2 regions of the Halogeometricum luteum genome follow, and region 1 is predicted to be linked to the other one. Evidence: riboswitches for the same ligand, from Rfam matches in the RefSeq annotation. Region 1 holds a riboswitch; the other holds the start of a gene.
The links. A riboswitch is a leader RNA that binds a small molecule or an ion and turns the genes downstream of it on or off. The one in region 1 is predicted to bind fluoride.
Positions count from the first base shown of each region.

Region 2: linked by a shared signal. The riboswitch ahead of NDI79_RS23740 (CrcB family protein) and the one ahead of NDI79_RS20035 (CrcB family protein) in region 1 are both predicted to bind fluoride.

Region 1 covers NZ_JAMQOQ010000006.1:243,691-252,243, reverse strand. Annotated here, with positions in the region: gene NDI79_RS20065 (aryl-sulfate sulfotransferase) at 1-170, shown strand, start outside; gene NDI79_RS20060 (glutathione S-transferase N-terminal domain-containing protein) at 257-514, shown strand; gene NDI79_RS20055 (transcriptional regulator) at 580-1,557, opposite strand; gene NDI79_RS20050 (TiaS agmantine-binding domain-containing protein) at 1,717-3,039, shown strand; gene NDI79_RS20045 (DUF7382 domain-containing protein) at 3,064-3,531, opposite strand; gene NDI79_RS20040 (ATP-binding protein) at 3,607-4,677, shown strand; fluoride riboswitch at 4,737-4,805, shown strand; gene NDI79_RS20035 (CrcB family protein) at 4,789-5,205, shown strand; gene crcB (fluoride efflux transporter CrcB) at 5,205-5,567, shown strand; gene NDI79_RS20025 (universal stress protein) at 5,588-6,049, opposite strand; gene NDI79_RS20020 (FAD-binding oxidoreductase) at 6,125-7,546, opposite strand; tRNA gene NDI79_RS20015 (tRNA-Asp) at 7,807-7,879, opposite strand; tRNA gene NDI79_RS20010 (tRNA-Asp) at 7,900-7,972, opposite strand; gene NDI79_RS20005 (DNA-directed RNA polymerase subunit H) at 8,385-8,553, shown strand, end outside.
Region 2 covers NZ_JAMQOQ010000012.1:2,673-11,225, reverse strand. Annotated here, with positions in the region: gene NDI79_RS23300 (helix-turn-helix domain-containing protein) at 1-396, shown strand, start outside; gene NDI79_RS23745 (DUF7563 family protein) at 640-801, shown strand; gene NDI79_RS23295 (DUF6788 family protein) at 879-1,199, opposite strand; gene NDI79_RS23290 (hypothetical protein) at 1,268-2,767, opposite strand; gene NDI79_RS23285 (CBS domain-containing protein) at 2,866-3,633, opposite strand; gene NDI79_RS23280 (hypothetical protein) at 3,777-4,592, opposite strand; gene NDI79_RS23275 (ArdC-like ssDNA-binding domain-containing protein) at 4,703-5,629, opposite strand; gene NDI79_RS23270 (DUF8013 domain-containing protein) at 5,717-6,064, opposite strand; fluoride riboswitch at 6,248-6,312, shown strand; gene NDI79_RS23740 (CrcB family protein) at 6,321-6,734, shown strand; gene crcB (fluoride efflux transporter CrcB) at 6,734-7,075, shown strand; gene NDI79_RS23260 (homing endonuclease associated repeat-containing protein) at 7,213-8,430, opposite strand.

The DNA of each region.
Region 1 (8,553 bases):
GGTGGGCGCACGTGACCCCGTGGCTCCGCCCGGTGTGGATGTCCGGGTGGGACTTCGTGTGGGCCATCGCCGCCGCCGTCGTCGTCGTCCTCTGGGGGGCGACCGAACTGGTCCTCGGTCGCCGCCGCATCGTCGGCGCCGCCCGGAGCGTCCGCGCCCGCGGCCGCTGATACCGCCGTCGCTCCCTTTCCGCGCTGTGCGCTCCGAGCGCACGCCACCACCGGACTCTTTATCCGCCGACCCGTAGCCGACAGCGATGGCGAATCTCACGCTGTACGAACTGGAAGGCTGCCCCTACTGCGCGAAGGTGAAGGACAAACTCGCCGACCTCGACCTGGAGTACGACTCCGTCATGGTCCCGCAGTCGCACGGCGACCGGACCGAGGTCGAGGAAGTGAGCGGACAGACCGGCGTCCCCGTCCTCGTCGACGAGGAACACGGCGTCGAGGGGATGGCCGAGAGCGACGACATCGTCGAGTACCTCGACGAGACGTACGGCGACGCGGCGAGCTAACGAGCCTCATCGATTCTGCCTTCTTTTCGACTCCGTAGCGACGCCTCCGCCGTCCCCGAGGGGGTTCAGGCCTCGGTCGGTTCGCCGGCGCGTTCGCGGATGAGGTCCCGAATCGTGTCGGGGTCGTCGATGGAGGCGAGTTCGTCGCAACTGACCAGCGCCGTTCCCTCGACGGCGTCGCGCTTGGACTGCTCTTTGGTGAAGTACACCGACCGCGTCCGGGTGACCTCACCGAGCGAAGACATGATGCGCGCGCGTTTCTCCGCGCTGGGGGTGAACGAGGAGTGGCCGGTGAGCATCGGAATCTGGTCCGAGCGCCGGTCGTCGTCCTCGCTGACGGCCTTGAACGGCGCGCGGGCGGTCGGGTGGACGGTGAAGCCCGCCCGCGTGAGGATGTGGACGACGTGCTCGTCGTCCGGGTCGGCGTCGGGGTCCTCGGGCGTCGGTTCGGCGTTGCGGACCTCCTCGGCGCCCTCGAGGACGGAGACCGGACTGGAGAACGGCCGGTCGAACATCTCTTCGAGGTGGATAGCCACCTCGATGCTGGCGTTCATCCCGTCCTCGTACTTCGAGACGGTCCGGCGCGAGACGCCGAGTTCCGTCGCCAGTCGGCCGAGGCTCCACCCGCGCCGCTGCCGTTCGTCCGCCAGCAGGTCGCCGTCGAGGTTGACGTAGAGACCGCCCGGCGCGGCGTAGATGAGCGGCGGCACCCCTTCGAGGAACAGGTCCATCGCGGTGTCGGGGTTCATCACCGGCACGCCGTGGCGGAAGTACACCACCTCCGGTTTCAGGTCCTCGTCGCGGGTCCGCAGGCCGACGACGAGGGGCGTCGCGGAGAGGTAGCTGCCGAGTCGGCGCATCTCGGCGCCCGTTTCGGCGTCGAACGCGTCGATGTTGCCGAGGACCTTCAGCAGCACTAAGTCCTCGCCGCGGCGCGCGGCGAGGTCGAAGCTCTTGGGCCGGATGGCACAACGGTCGCTGACGGCGAACCCCGCGTCCTCCAGCATCGCTGTGATGTTTCCAACCAGAGCTGACCGAGACATATCGGAAGATAAGCGATTTGGGACATATAGCTGTTGTGCTGCTACCTCCTCCTCCCGTCCCCCGATTACGCTCCGTAACCACCGCCATAGTTATATAGAGGCTCTCAGCCGCGGTAACGACTCGAAAGGGGTTACTCCGTCGGGGCGCTACGGGCGCCTATGACGGTCCTCGGCCTCGACGACACCGACTCGCGCGAGCGGGGGATGTGCACGACGTACCTCGCGACGCTCGCGGCCGAGGCCATCGAGGCGGCGGGCGGGACGGTCGAACGCCGTCTCCTCGTCCGCCTCAACCCCGCCGTCGAACACAAGACGCGCGGCAACGCCGCCCTCGCCCTCCACACCGACCTCCCGCCCGAGGAGACGCTCGAACTCGCCGTCGCGGAGTTGGAACCGCTGGCCGAGACGGCCGACCCTCGGACCAGTCCGGGCGTCGTCGTCGCCCCGGGCGACCCCGCCGCCGTTCCGGACGCCGTCTCGGCGTTCACCGGACGAGCGATTCGGTCGTTCGTCGACACGGCGGAGGCCGTCGAACTCGCCGACGAATCGGGCTATCTTCACCGCGGGTGGGAGGGCGGCCGCGGCCGAATCGGCGCCCTCGCGGCCGTCGGCGCGTGGGCCGCCCTCGACGAGTGGACGTACGAACACATCGCCTATCGGGAGTTCGACCGCTGCGGAACGCCCCGCGACGTGGACCTCGACTCGGTGTTCGACGCGGCCGAGGCGCACTACCCGGACGCGTGGGACACCGTCGACACCGTCGAGGGACAGGCCGTCTGCGTCCCGAACGCGCCCGGCCCCATCCTGCACGGCATCCGCGGCGACGACGCCGACGCGGTGCGGTCGCTGTCGGACGCTATCGACTCGGAACCGGTCGACCGGCGTTCGACCTTCCTCACCAATCAGGGAACCGACATCCACCTCCGGGACGGGGAACTCGGCACCCTCGACGGCGGCGGCGCCTACCGCGTCGACGGCGTCGTCGCCGCCGACCCGGAGACGCGGCGCGGCGGGCACGTCTTCTTCGCGTTCGGTTCCGTGGATGCGAACGCCGGCCGCGACGCGGACGCCGACGGAGACACAGACGGGGGCGCGGCCGACACGGTCGCCTGCGCCGCCTTCGAACCGACGAAGCGGTTCCGCGACCGGGTGCGCGCCCTCCGACCGGGCGACGAACTGACGGTCTGCGGGGAGCTTTCGGGGGGGACGCTCAAACTGGAGAAGTTCGCCGTGCGGTCGCTGAACCGCACCGAGTCGCGGACGCCCGTCTGTCCCGACTGCGACCGGACGATGGAGAGCGCGGGTCGGAATCAGGGCTACCGCTGCCGCGACTGCGGGACGTCCGCGCCCGGCCGGGTCGACGTCGAGACGGACCGCGAACTCGAACGCGGGTGGTACGAGGTGCCGCCGTGCGCCCGCCGGCACGTCGCCAAACCGCTGATTCGCGGCGGCTTCGACGCGCCGGTCCACCCCGAGCGGTGAGGGTGAACAGGGGCACGAGAGGGCTCACTCCGCGACGACCAGAACCCGCGTGTTCGCCCGCCGGTCGACGAACTGACTGCCCGCGGGCGGTTTCACGTCGATTTCGACCGTTCCGTCCTCCTGATTCGGCCGGAGCGACGGTGAGACGGTGACCGCCGCGCTCCCGTCGGCGTCCGTCTTCGCGTGAGCGATGCCGTCGAGGTCCGCCGTCCCGCCCTTCACGACCACCGTCGCCCCCTCGACGGGGTCGCCGTCGGAGTCGACGACGAGGAACGATAGCTCCCATTCGCCGGGCGTCACCACGTCGGGCGACGGCTTCACGTCCAACTCGGTCACCGCGAGACCCTGCACGCCGGACAGCATACTCAGCATCACGCTCATCGTCGCCACGCCGACCACGAGGGCGACGACCAGTCGGATCGGTAGCCCCTCGATGGCGCGGTCGTCCGCGGCGAAGCGTCGGAGTTCGGTGCGGAGAGGTTCGTCGAACACGGGGTGGCTGGTCCCGTCTCGGTAGATAAACGTCCGGGCGAGCGTTCAAGTGCGAGAACGCGGCCAGCCCCCCGCGTGAACACCGACGTCCTCGGCCGCCGCGGACGGGACGGCCCCGCCGGGGGTCCCCTCGCTCGCCTCGGCCGCCACCGCGCCCGCGACGGCAGCGACGGCGCCCCCGTCGCCGTCGACCTCGACCGCCCCCACGCCGCACTCGTCGTCGGCAAACGGGGCTACGGCAAGTCCTACACGCTCGGCGTCCTCGCGGAGGGGGCGGCGCGCGCGCCGGGCCTCGCGCCCGTCGTCGTCGACCCGATGGGCGTCTTCGACGGCCTCGCCGCCGGCGAGGACTTCGACGCGCGGGTCGTCCGCGCCCCGACCGTCCGCGCGGACGCGATTCCGCCGTCGGAGTGGCCCGCCCTCGTGAGCGTCGCCCCCGACTCGCCGGTCGGGTCGATGGTGTGGCGCGCCGCCAGCGAGTCCGAGACGCTGGCCGAGATGCGCGCGTTCGCCGAAGTCCCCGCCGACTCCTCGAACGTCGCCCCCGACGCGGTTCGCGCCGCGCGGAACCGCCTCCGACGGGCGGCCTCGTGGGACGTGTTCGACCCCGAGGGGCTGGACGCCGCGGCCCTCTGCGGCGCCGAAGCGACCGTGCTGGACTGCTCCGGCCTCGACCCCGCGCCGGCGAACGCCGTCGTCCACGCCGTCGCGCGGGCGCTGTACGACGCACGGGTGCGCGAGTCGGTCGTTCGCCTGCCGTGGCTCCTCCTCGACGAGGCGCACGTCTTCTTCGACGGCCTCGCCGCGCCGGCCCTCCGGGCGATACTGACTCGCGGGCGCGCACCGGGCGTCTCCCTCGTCGCGGCGACGCAGCGACCCAGCGCCCTCCCCGCGGTGGCGCTCTCGCAGTCGGACCTCAGGGTCGTCCACCGGCTCACCGCCGGGCCGGACGTGCGGGCGCTGACCGCCGCCGAACCCACCTACCTCCGTGGGGGCGTCGAGGCGCGGATGCCCGCTCGGCCGGGAGACGCGCTCGTCGTCGACGACGCGGCGGAAACCGCCTACGACGTCCGCATCCGCGAGCGAGACACGCCGCACGGCGGGGACAGTCCGCGGGCGAGCGACGTCGGTTCGGTCGACGGGTGACGACCCCGGAGCGCCGGCGACCGGACCAGAGCTACTTTGGTCTCCGAGGGGGTTCACACGACCGAACGGGCAATGGAGTCTGCCCGACCCAACCGCCGACGCCGTCGGCTGATGACTCCTTCTGACGCGACGCCCATGACAGAGACCGAACCGCACCCGCTCGTTCGAGTCGAATCGCTTGTGCTGATAGCCGTCGGCGGCTTCGCCGGGTCGAACCTCCGGTACTTCGCCAGCCTCCTCCTCCCCGGTCTCCGGGGGACGCTAGTCGCGAACGCCCTCGGGAGTTTCCTCCTCGGCTTCGTTCTCTACGAACGGCTGTTCTCCGACGTGCTGGCGAGCGAGACGCGCGCCGTGCTGTCGACCGGCTTTCTCTCCTCGTTCACCACCTACAGCACGTTCGCCCTCCAGTCGGCGCAGTCGCCGCCGCCAGTCTTGGTCGCCAACGTGGTCGCGAACTACGCGCTGGGCTTCGCGGGGGTCCTCGTCGGTCGCTCTGTCGCCCGCCGCGTCGACGGGCGGTGGTCGTAGTGGTCGCGTTCGACCCCGCGCACGTCGTCGGCACCGGCGGCGCCCTCGGCGCCCTGCTCAGACACTACGTCGGCGGACTGGTCGACGTCGAGGAGTACCCCGCGGGCACGTTCACCGTCAACGTTCTCGGGAGCTTCGCGCTCGGCCTGTTCACGTTCGTCGGCGTCGGGGAGACGTGGATGCTCCTCCTCGGCACCGGGATGTGCGGGTCGTTCACCACGTTCTCGTCCTTTTCCTTCGAGACGGTCCGCCTCTGGGAGACGGGCGAACGGGCGCGCGCCGTCGGCAACGCCGTCGGCAACCTCGCGGGCGCCGGTCTCGCGCTGGCGGCGGCGTGGGGGCTCTCCCGGCTCTTCGTTTGAGCGGTCGCTCCGCGAACCGCTCATCCGTCGCCGTCGTCTCCGTTCCCGTCGTCGCCGTCCATCCGGACGACGTGCACGGGCACGCGCGAGGCGCGGACGACCTTCTCCGTGACGCTCCCCAGCAGCATCCGGTCCAGCCCGGTCCGTCCGTGCGTCCCCATCACGACGAGGTCCACGCCGTTCTCGTCGACGTAGGACAGGATCTCTCGGTGCGGCACGCCCCGGCGGACCGCCGTCACGACGTCGACGCCCGCCGCCTCCGCCGCCTCCCTGACGACGGCGGCGTCCGCCTCGCGTTCGGCCTCGAGATCCTCGCGGAGTCGCGCCCACTTCGTCTCGGGGAGCGTGTTGTACTCCCGGGTGTCGACGACGGCGAGGCCGTGAAGCGTCGCGCCGGCGAGGTCGGCCAGTCCGACGGCCTCGCGTATCGCCCGCCGCGCCCCGTCGCTCCCGTCGGTCGGTATCAGGATGTCGCGGTACACGCCCGGAACGTCGCGGTCTCACCGCATGAAGCTAGTTTCCGAGAGAGCCGGGTCGCCCGGCGACCTGCGGCCGCCTCAGGCGCTCGGCGCCACGTTCTGGTTCAGGCGGAACAGGTTCTCCGGGTCGTACGTCGCCTTCACCTCGACCACCCGGTCGTAGTTCTCGCCGAACAGCAGGCGCGCGGGGTCTTCTCCGAGGCCCGGGAAATTCCCGTACGCCCCCTTCGAGACCGGCAGGTCGCCGAGTTCGGTGATGCCGTCGCGGGCCCACGCCACGTTCTCGTCGTCCGTCGCGGGGTCCTCCCAGTTGGCCTCGAAGGTGATCATGAACGCGGGTTCCCGGTGTCTGAACGCGGTCGCGTCCGGCGCCACGTCGCCGATGGCGCCGCCGAGGTGCCAGATGTCCACCGTCGACAACGGCGAGGGGCTCCCGGCTCCGCGCCTGCGGACCAGACCGAGGACCTCGTCGGTGAGTTCGGTCACGTAGACGGCCTTCCAGTAGTAGCGCAGTCCGTCGGGGTAGTCCGCGTCGAGCATCGACTGGAGGTCCGTGTAGGCCATCGGGCCGCTGAAGTCGACGACGGGGTCGGCGAACTCGCGGAGCGCCCGGAACTCGGCCTCGGCCTCCGCGACGGGACCGTCGTAACAGCCGAGGAAGGCGACAGCCGGGTCGCCCCACGACGCCTCGGGGAACTCCTCGAGTTCGGGGACGACGGCGTAGAACGGCAGGACGCTCGCGTTTCGCGAGGCGCCCTCCGCGTACCCGCGGAACGCCCGGAGCGCCTCCTCGGAGTCGCCGCGGTGCCAGACGAACAGGCCGAACACCTCGGGGCCGACCTCGTGGAGTCGGTACTCGAACGACGTGACGACGCCGAAGTTGCCGCCGCCGCCGCGAATCGCCCAGAAGAGGTCCGGATTCTCCTCCTCGCTGGCGGTCCTGACGCGCCCGTCGGCGGTGACGACTTCGGCCGAGACGAGGTTGTCCAAGGAGAGGCCGTACTTCCGACGGAGATGTCCGACGCCCCCGTTGAGCGTGAGCCCCGCGATTCCGGTCGCCGAGACCACTCCGAGCGGTGCGGCGAGGCCGAACAGTTGCGTCTCGCGGTCGACGTCACCGATGGTCGCCCCGCCCTGCGCACGGGCGCGGCGGGCCGCCGGGTCGACGAACACCCCGGTCATCTCCGAGAGGTCGACGACGAGTCCGTCGTCGCAGACGGCGCTGCCGGCGACGTTGTGTCCGCCGCCGCGGACGGCGAGGGGCAGTCCGTGCTCGCGGGCGAACCCGACCGCCGCGACGACGTCCGCCGTCCCGGAACAGCGTGCGATGAGCGCCGGCCGCCGGTCGATCATCCCGTTCCAGATCTTCCGGGCCTCCTCGTACGCCTCGTCCGCCGGTCGGATCACGGTGCCGTGGAACGATTCGGCGAACTCCCGCACCGCTTCGGCGTCGACGGTCTCCGTCGGTTCTCCGCTTCCCGACCCGATCCGTTCTGACATGACGGTCCTTGTACGTCCTCCGAGGGCAAATCCTCCGCTCACGAAAACGCGGATAGTCCGGGTTTCGAGCGTCGACGCGGTCGGTCGATGGCCGAGAAGCGGTCGTCAGTAACGGGTGCCCGGAGCGGGATTCGAACCCCGGTCGCTCGCTCACTGCGTTCGCATCGCTCCCCGGTTCGAATCCCTTTGTAAGCGCTTACAACCTTCATTTTCGTCGCTCGGCGACGAGACGCCTCGCTGGAAAAGTGAAGGAACAAAAGCGCCCGGAGCGGGATTTGAACCCGCGTCACGACCGTGACAGGGTCGTATGATGGGCCACTACACCATCCGGGCAGGCGTACTAGAGCAAACAGCGCCCGGAGCGGGATTTGAACCCGCGTCACGACCGTGACAGGGTCGTATGATGGGCCACTACACCATCCGGGCCTGCTCTACTCCATCGTAGCGCGGTTCACTAATTAAGACTTATCATATGCACTCCGCGTGGTAGCTCCTACCGCGTCACGCGGTACTGTTCGCCTGACGGCGGCGCGACATCGCGCGCCCGAACGCGTCGACTCCCGTTCCCGTTCTCGCGCCGGTGAGTGTCGCGGTCGCCGGAAGGCATTTATCGGCTTCTTGCGTTGTCGGATGCAACGCGAGTGCCGTCGCACCGCCCGCGAACGCCCACACCCGCCGACCGACGGGCGATGGTCGGCCCCGCACGCGGGCGGAGACGGGGCGACGGGACTGCTCGTGGCGAAGAGCGGCGCTTCTCGGACCCAGTTGGCAAGGGTTAAATGGATGCCTCCCGAACGAGCCTGTAGTATCTCGTGAGAACTTCTTCCCCCACCCATACATGGTAGACGTAAGCCAACACAAACTCGTTCCAGAGCACACCCTCCTCGAGGAGGAGGAGGTCGAGGAGGTGCTGGAAGAGTACGACGTGAAGCGTACGGACCTTCCGAAAATAAAGCGGACGGACCCGGCGGCGCCCGACGGCGTGGAGACGGGTGACGTGGTGAAGA
Region 2 (8,553 bases), on a different contig from region 1:
CAGCCGCCAAGCGATCTCGATTCCGTACGGGAGCGACTCAACGTCGTCACCCAGGAGACGCGGTTCGCGCTCCTCCAGGACATCCTCGGGCATCCGTCGGAACTACCGACGCTGAAGGAACTCGACTACGTCAACCCGAGCAAGAGCCAGACGACGATTCGCCAGCACCTCCAGCAGCTCGTCGACGCCGGCGTCGTCGAGGAGGTGCTCTTGCCCGAGGACCGCCGGCAGAACGACCTCCCGTACAAGTTCTACGGGATCAGTGAGAGCGGCCGGCAGTTCCTCGAGGACCACAAGCTCCTCCGCGCACAAGACACGCTTCGAGAAATCTACGACCGGGTCGAGAAGACCGACGACATCAAACGGTACGAGACTGCCCCGCGACCCGAGCGCTGACACTCCTTCTTCACTTCGTCCCGTCGCCACGGCTGTGGTCTGTCCCGCTACTGCGAACGGAGTCGATCGCCGCCTTCTGAGGCTCATGGATACAGACGGAAGTCTCTCATTCCGTCATTTCGGACGCAGTCGGGTATTGTGCAGCAGGGCATCACTGGTGCTGTCCTAGTTCACGAGTGCTTCGTTGCTCAGACGGCCCGTTCGGTCAGAAAGCCTATATCAGTATAGTATAGCGTCCGTAGTATGCCCGAATGCCAGAACTGCGGGTCCTTCGTTACTGCACAGTATGCTCGTGTGTTTACCCCGGATAATGTCGATACGCCACGGGTGTGTCCGTACTGTCCGGACAAACTCCGCGACGGTGCCGACGTCCGCTCTGCGCGGTCAAACCGGCGCTCTGCGTAACGTAGGGTGTGATTCCCTGATTTGATTTCGTCTTAGTGAGCGAACACATTGCTATCGGGCGGGTGGCCCCGATCGGTTCAGTCGCCCGGCTTGACTGGACCTTTGTATTTGGAGGTTACCGTTTCGCCCTCTCGCCACTGCCAGTAGTAGTAGCGGTTATCGTTGATTTCCTTGATCGTGATCGTTGCCTTGGTAAGGACGTCGTCCGGGAGATCGGGTGGGCGCTCTTCGTCCTCGTCGTCGTTGTCCGACTCGAGACGGTCCGTTCGCTCTTTGTACTCGGCCAACGCTTCCGCATAGCGTGATACGTGGCGGAGTTGGTCTGAGGAGTATTCGTTGAGGGTGTCGACGATGTCCGCCGGAAGGTCTGCCGGCGGCGTCGGTGGCTCGTAGGACATTGGGACCCTTCGTATTAACCAACACAACTCGCCAGAGCCATAGATTGTTGGTTAATCACCGGCCTCCCTCAATTCCGATGGTACGTTGTGAGATACTGTTCGATGAGGGTAGAAACCGCGTGGCTGAATCGATCAATCTCGTGAGCGAGAATCTTGAACTCGAGGATGGAAGAGTGAGGGTGGATCTGCCACGAAGACGGATATGAGTGAATGAAAAAGCTGTACTCGCCGTAGAAGTCATCGAGGCGGGAGGGAAGCTCGTGGTGCCAGAGCGAATCCAAGTAACCGATGACGTGATTGTTGGATGGGAACGGCGGTACGAGGTAGTTGGCTTTGATGTCAAGTAGTTCGTCGGTGAGAGTATCGATGAACTCCTCGTCAAGCTGGCCAAGCCGTCGCCCCTCTTTCAGTGATCGGACGACATTCTGTATCGTGCGGCGAACGCCAGGCTTGAGATGGGCAGGGTTGACAGGAGTCACGAACGATTCGACCGACTCGGTGGTCTCTACTTCGAGTCCTGCCAGCGCGATGTAGAGCGGGTAGGAGAGGTTCGTCTTGAGCACTTCGGTGATGGTACCCTTGGTGATGCCGTACTTGTCGTCGTAGCTGAGTCGTGACCGGGTACTGTGGTCGTAGAGACGGTCCCGGAGCTGACTGCGCTGTGTCTCAAAACTCGGAGTCTGTCGACCTCTAACCCAGTCATACCATTGCTGATTAGCGGACAAGAATGGACGTGGCGGGGTATGCGCCGGTACTGAGGAGTCATCGTAGATGGTAGCGTACTCTGCGTTGATGAACAGGAGATCGTCGAACACCGACCAGCTCAAATTCTCCAAGAGCTTCCGTAGTTCTCGGTAGCACGGCGGGATCGAACCGCGGTCTGCAAGCACATCGATATTGGTGATGATGCTTTCCATCTCCAGCAGGTAGAGATGCACTGCGGGGAAGGTATTGAACCGTTGCCACGTCGTCCGCCGCCAGTACGTTTGGAGTTCGTCACGCCATTCGTCGATCTTGGAGAGCAACGTCTCCGTCGTCTTTGTGATCGAGTCCTTCTCCGATTCAACTCGCGCTTTGACAGCCTCCTGCACCTGCTTTCTCGACGCAATTGAATCCGATTGCGATTTGCTGGCCACTTCCGAGACCGGGTATTTTGAGCCGTGGAGATAGTGGTATTTCTCCTCTAGCGTCGCTTCGTCTGTCTCTGCGAACGAGTCGAGAAAGGCATCGAACTTGGAGCTATCCAGTCCATGGATTTGGAGCCCATAGTACGGCTGGGGGCGTGATGAGGACCGGTCAACAATTCGGAGCTGGAGGAAGTCCAGCCCCATCTCATCAAGTGCCTCATTATATCGCTCTGTGACTTCGAGCGCCGTCTTGTACTGGTTCTCGGGATCATTCGGATAGGCTTCGGGCACTTCGTGCAGTACCTTCGAGAAGAACGCGTCGACGAGATGGTTCGGGAAGTCCACATAGTGGTTCCGGACGTTGCCCTCGATCGTGAAATACTGGTTTTCGCTCGCATCGGGCGAAGGTCCGGACGTCTGCGTTAAATACGGCCAATCCATAACGAGAGCTACCTCTACAATTGCCCATTGTAGACTCGATATTTAATCTCTGTCAGTGATTGAGAGTACCGGTGAAGTTCGGTGGACTTGGTGGTGCCCTACACGGTACTTGCAATGCCAGTGAAGTACCCATGGGCCATATCTAGCTGGTCCCGATCAACCTCATCGGCTTCGGCCCGGAAATGGAGAAGCGCGTTCCGCGTCTCGCGAATATCTTCAAGCAGGCTTTCGACCATATCGCGTTCCTGTGAGAGGCGTGGTGGCAGGTGATCGAGGTTTCGCATTATGAACATCCGATAGTCATCGAACGAGAAGTCTTCGGGGCAATCAGGCGTCTCATAGCTCTCGTCATGCTCAGCGCGATCGGCGAACGTCTCGTCGATAGCCTGGTCTAGGTCATCAAAGGATGCACGGAACAGGTGGCGGAGACTTTCCTCGATCTCGCCAATCTGGAGGAACGGTTCGACCTGATGTTCGAGGAAATAGAGGATATCGTAGCGGGTCAGGATCCCGTCCAGGCCATCTTGGTCGCCAATCAGGACATAGTCATCCTCGGCAAGCGTATCGAACAACTCGAAAATATCGTGGTCTCGGTCCACGAACTCGGGATTCGTATTCAGGGCGATTTTGACGGAGGTCTCCTCGACCCGCGGATCGTCCATTGACTTCACGTATTTTGCGACCGATTTGTACGTGACTGTACCCTCAACACCATCATCGCTCACCACTGGGAGCTGGTCAAAATCGTGTTCCAGCATGAGCGTCAAGGCATTCTGAATCGAGTCATCCAGATCGACAGTTACGGGCTCATCTGGTGTCGCGGCCGTTCTGTGGCTGAGAACGTCGGCCGCCGTGAAGAATTCCATAGCTCGACTAATGTCGTACGTGTCCTTCTACATTGGGGACATCCTGGAGAACGAACCGAACAAGTGGATTGCAGCGACGGGAGTAGACGACGTTCCGAGGTAGACGATATGCTCCGAAAAAACGGTCCCTCGGCGAAAAGGCCTCAAATCGATGTCTTTGGGAGTCGCCCGTCGGGCCGTGGAACACTGCCGCGCTTGATCTCGAGATCGACTCTCCGCAGATGCTTGCATCCTCCATCGGGTGCTCGCTGCTGCCAGTCGGGACAGGAACACGACTCACTGACGACGTCGACTTCGTATCGGTTTCCCGACCCGGATCGCACCTCATACCGACCGCCTTTTTCGAGCAACGAAATCGACATTTCCTCGGTGACGGCTCGCCTCGTTCGGGGATCGAGATCGTCGCTTTGAGAAGAAGACTCTGCGACGACCATCCGATCACGCATATCTCCTGTCTGGCCCCCGTCAGGCGTAGCGGCGTCAGGGCTCTGCAGCCGGTCAACCAGCCGGGCTTCGATCGGATGCCCCTCTCGCCACAGGTAGTGGACTTCGCGACGGTCTCGGTGGTCATAGGACCCGCAGGCGGCAGCGTCACCGGACCAGACGCGCCATGCGCCGAGTGCTCCCATCGCGTCGACGATGGTTCGAGGAACCGTCTCGTACTCGGCAGGATAGAAAATGCGGAACCGAGTGCACCCTTCTTGCGGCGGAATATGGTCCCACCACTCGACGGCGTCACTCCAGCTGTCGAACATCGCTTCGTCGCTCCCGTATCCGACGGTTACCCCGTCGAGTTGCAAGGCGTGAGGTCGTTCTCCGGTCTCGCCTTCGAGGAGTCGGAGGACAGCGTATCGGAGGTACTCGTGGGCCTGGTTGTCCGCCGATTGCGCGACTTGATTGTGCTGCTCTGCGACGCGCTCGGCTTCCTCGAGAACTGCCGTGAGATATCGATCAGTCATGGTTTGACGGAGGGTGAGATGCGCCTCCGCCCTTCGGCGGGCGCTGAAAAACTTAACCAACAAAGTGAGTGACCGACGAATCTGTTGGTTAAACCCGCGAAGTCAGCTGCTCAGCCTTCGAGAACGTCGATGAGTTCCTCTGCCGTCCGACTGATCCGCCCGAGTCGGTCGCGAACGACCTCGGAATCGTCCGACTCCCACGCAGCGAGGTAGAACGCCGACCCGCTAGTATCCAGTCCACAGTACCGCCCGACGACGTACGCGACGGCCTCGGCCTCGACTTCGCGTTTCGCTCGCTCGGTGTCGTCGTCGATGTCGAAGTGGAGCAGAGCGTGGGCGTACTCGTGAATTAGCGTCCGCGCGAGGTCGGCCTCGTTCTCCCGATCACGCACCTCGACGAGCGGCTGGACGTCGACGAGGCTCAGCTGCTCGCAGATGCCCTTCGCCTCGCCGTGGGTCCACTCCTCGGCTGGAACGATCCGCACCGTCACGCCGAGGTCGTCAGCGGCGACAGTCAACTGTTCGACGAGGTCGCCGGCGTCCCCGGTCGCTTCCGTGTCGAAGTCGGGAAGCGGCTCGCCTTCGGTCTGGGAGACGTCGAACACCGGCGCAGGCTTGAACCCGACCAGGCCCTCGGACCACTCCTCGGGCGGCGTCTCATCGTACTCACAGTCGCTTTCCTCGTGGTAGCTCGGCGAGTTCTCGCATTCCGGGCACTGCTTGGTGATGATCGGCGCCCAGATCCAGATGGCTGACTCGCCCTCTGTGACGTGGCGGTCGAACTCCTCCTGCCACGTCCGGTAGCCCGCCACCCGGCTGGCCTCGGGACACTGCCGCTTGATGAGGAGCGTGTTCCGATACGAGTAGTCGTGGAAGCGACTCTGGACGTCAAGCCACTCCTGGAACTCCGCGCTGGCCTGCGCGTCGTCGACGCCGGCGACGAGGTCGTCGATCCACTGTTCGATCGTACTGTTCATCTCGTCGGATCGCGTGTCGGTCTGGTCGAAGGAGACCCACGAATCACTGGTCGTAGCCATTGTGTTCACCGAATCAAGTTCACGGCAACTGCGTCTGCTCAGACCGCGCCGCACCCCTCAGGGGCGTTCAAAAAACCGCTCTGGCGGTCAGCGGAGCTCGTGGCGTTCGTCCGCAAAGCCAACCGAGACGAGGTACTCAAGGAACTCGTCAAACCGCTCGACATCGCCAGGCGTGTCGGTCGCAAGGTGACGCGCCCACTCGATGGCCCACTGAAAGGCGGGATCCGTGCCGCCCTTGCCGTGGATGTACCACCACCGGGCCGCTTTCAGCACTACCAGCGGATTCGTCGGCGGCTTCTCACTGGCGAGCCCACGGGTGATGGACTCGATTTCGTCGGGGACGTCGGCGGGATCGATCACCGCTGATTGCGTGTTGTCGATATCGACCGGGATCTCGTCGATCGAGACGTTGTCGGGACTCTGTTGTTGACTCACTGGAAGTCACCTCTGAGGGCTATCGAAGGAGCCCTCGCCCTCTCCGGGGCACGAAAAACAGTCGAACCAGATGCCCTCTACTGTCAACTCCCAACGGTGATTTACGCCGAAATCCTGTTTTCAGCGGTCATTCAATATTCTGGAGAACGGTGCGTTTATTTGTCCGATCGCCGGAGATAGAAGTGAAACACGGGCGATGGAGTCCGCCTTCCCCAACCGCCGATACGGCTGATGACTCCTACTTTCGGCTCATCAGATGCTACGGAGACAACTCATTCGGCACGGGGAAGCGATCGTATTGATTACACTTGGTGGAATCGTCGGTGCGAACCTTCGATACGCTGTCGGGGCAGCAGCGGGTGACGCACTCCTGGTTACACTCCTCGTCAACACTCTCGGGAGCTTCGGACTTGGGTTACTCCTCTTCGATGCTCGAGCAGATGAGATCCTCACGAAACGGCTGCGTTATGTCTTCGGAACGGGCTTCTTTGCTTCGTTTACCACCTACAGCACGTTCGTGGCCGACATTGCGTTGACCGCACCGGAACTCGCAGTTCCATACATTATTGCCAGTTACGCATCCGGATTTGGCGGAGTCCTTGTCAGTCGAAAAATCGTAGCCAAAACGTCTAAAACCGCTATTCAGCCACCGACGCCGGGTGATGACTAATGGAGGTCCTGCTCATCAGTATTGGCGGAGCAGTCGGTGCAGTACTGCGTTATATGGTCGGACAGCTGATCGACAACACGTCGTTCCCGTGGGCCACTCTCGTGGTCAACGCACTCGGGAGCTTCATCCTCGGGTCAGTCATCTTCGGGGTGAGTGATTCCGACATCCTCCTCTTGGTGAGTGTCGGATTCTGTGGGGCGTTCACGACATTCTCGTCGTTTAGTTTTCAGACCGTTAGCCTCTGGGAGCAGGGCGAACAGAGAGCTGCATTTTTAAATGCGCTCGGCAATCTGACCGTCTCTCTGCTTGCGTTCGGAGCTGCGTGGCTTCTCATAGCCTAAGGACTGAGAAACCCTCGCTCACCAGTCGGTTCGGGAAGATCGGGAAGAGAATTGAACTCCACCTACGTCACGCCGGCGGGAGGTAGACGCTCTGCTGGACGGCGATTTGATTCGAACTGAGCGTAGAACTCCGCTTGTTAGTCAACCACTGGTTGGACTGGCAACCGCTCGAGGCGGCGATGGCACGGGATACAGAGAGTCAACAGGTTACTCGGGACATCTGCATCGTCGACCGACTGGTCTGGGTCGTCGTAGAACCGGCGTCGAGGAATCCGGTGGTGAACCGGAAGATCACGTCCGAAATTCTCGCGGTGAGCTTCGCGGCCCATACCGCAGCGTAGACAGGACTCGTTATCACGGGCGATGATTTCCTCACGAATCTGTGGCCAGTTCGAGCCAAACGGAACTGTCTCGGTATCTGACTGACGGTAGTTTTCTAGATAGTCCGGGTCGGCCGCTTGAAGGGCCGTTCGCCATGTTCCGAATTCACGCTGATACGGATCGATGGTGAACTTCCCGTGTTCGTTCATTTCCGTCGTTGCCGGTGGGTGGCCCAGCTCATTCGCAACAGCCCGCAATTCGGCTAATAACTCCTCCCGTGGAATTCGCCACCGCTTATTCGGCTCGAAACCGGCAACTCGTAGAGCTTCATTCCACGAACCGAATCGCTCCTGATAGACTGCCGCACTCCATTTCCCTTGGCTCTGCATCTCACCCTTCCGAGGGACATGACCTAGCTCTTCGGCGAGACTGTTGAGTTCGGATATCAGATCGTCCCCGCTCACATTCCACACGGAGTGAACTTCCAACCCGGCCTGCCGAAGAGCACGATTCCAGGTTCCAAACGCTCGCTTGTACGAATTCGAGGTGTAGGGGCCACTCCGGTCCATCTCATCTGTCGTGGGCGGTCGACCCAGTTTCTCGGCGAACCCCTGTAAGGCAGTAATGAGAGCCTTCTCGGAGAGGTTCATTTTGACATTCGGTTCAAAACCGGCCGCCTGTAGTGCTGAATTCCACCCTCCAAATCGCTTGCAGTATGTCTTCACCGAATACTCTCCATGAGTACCGTATTCGCGCTCTGACGGAGTTCCCCCTACGATGTCGGCAACTGATTTGAGATCAGTAAGAAGGTCCTCTTCGGGCGTCGGTGGTCGTCCGTTTGGATCGTTCGTTCCGGTCTGAAGTCCGGCAGCCTCAAGTGCGTTTTTCCACGACCCGAACCGATTCCCGTACGTCTTCGAAGCATGGGGCCCCGAATCGTCCATCTCACTCTGCGACGGGGGACGACCGAGTTCCTCAGCGAACTTCTGGAGCCGATTGAGGAGTTCATCGTCTGAGTACAGCTTCTTACCCATGATTTCTGAGAGGATTGAGTCACTCAGTTTGGTCCCGGCTCGGTATATGAATGTCTGCACTCACTCTATTCCAGATATTGATCGGAACCGCGGCTCGATGGGCAATTCTCGGAAGGCGGATGG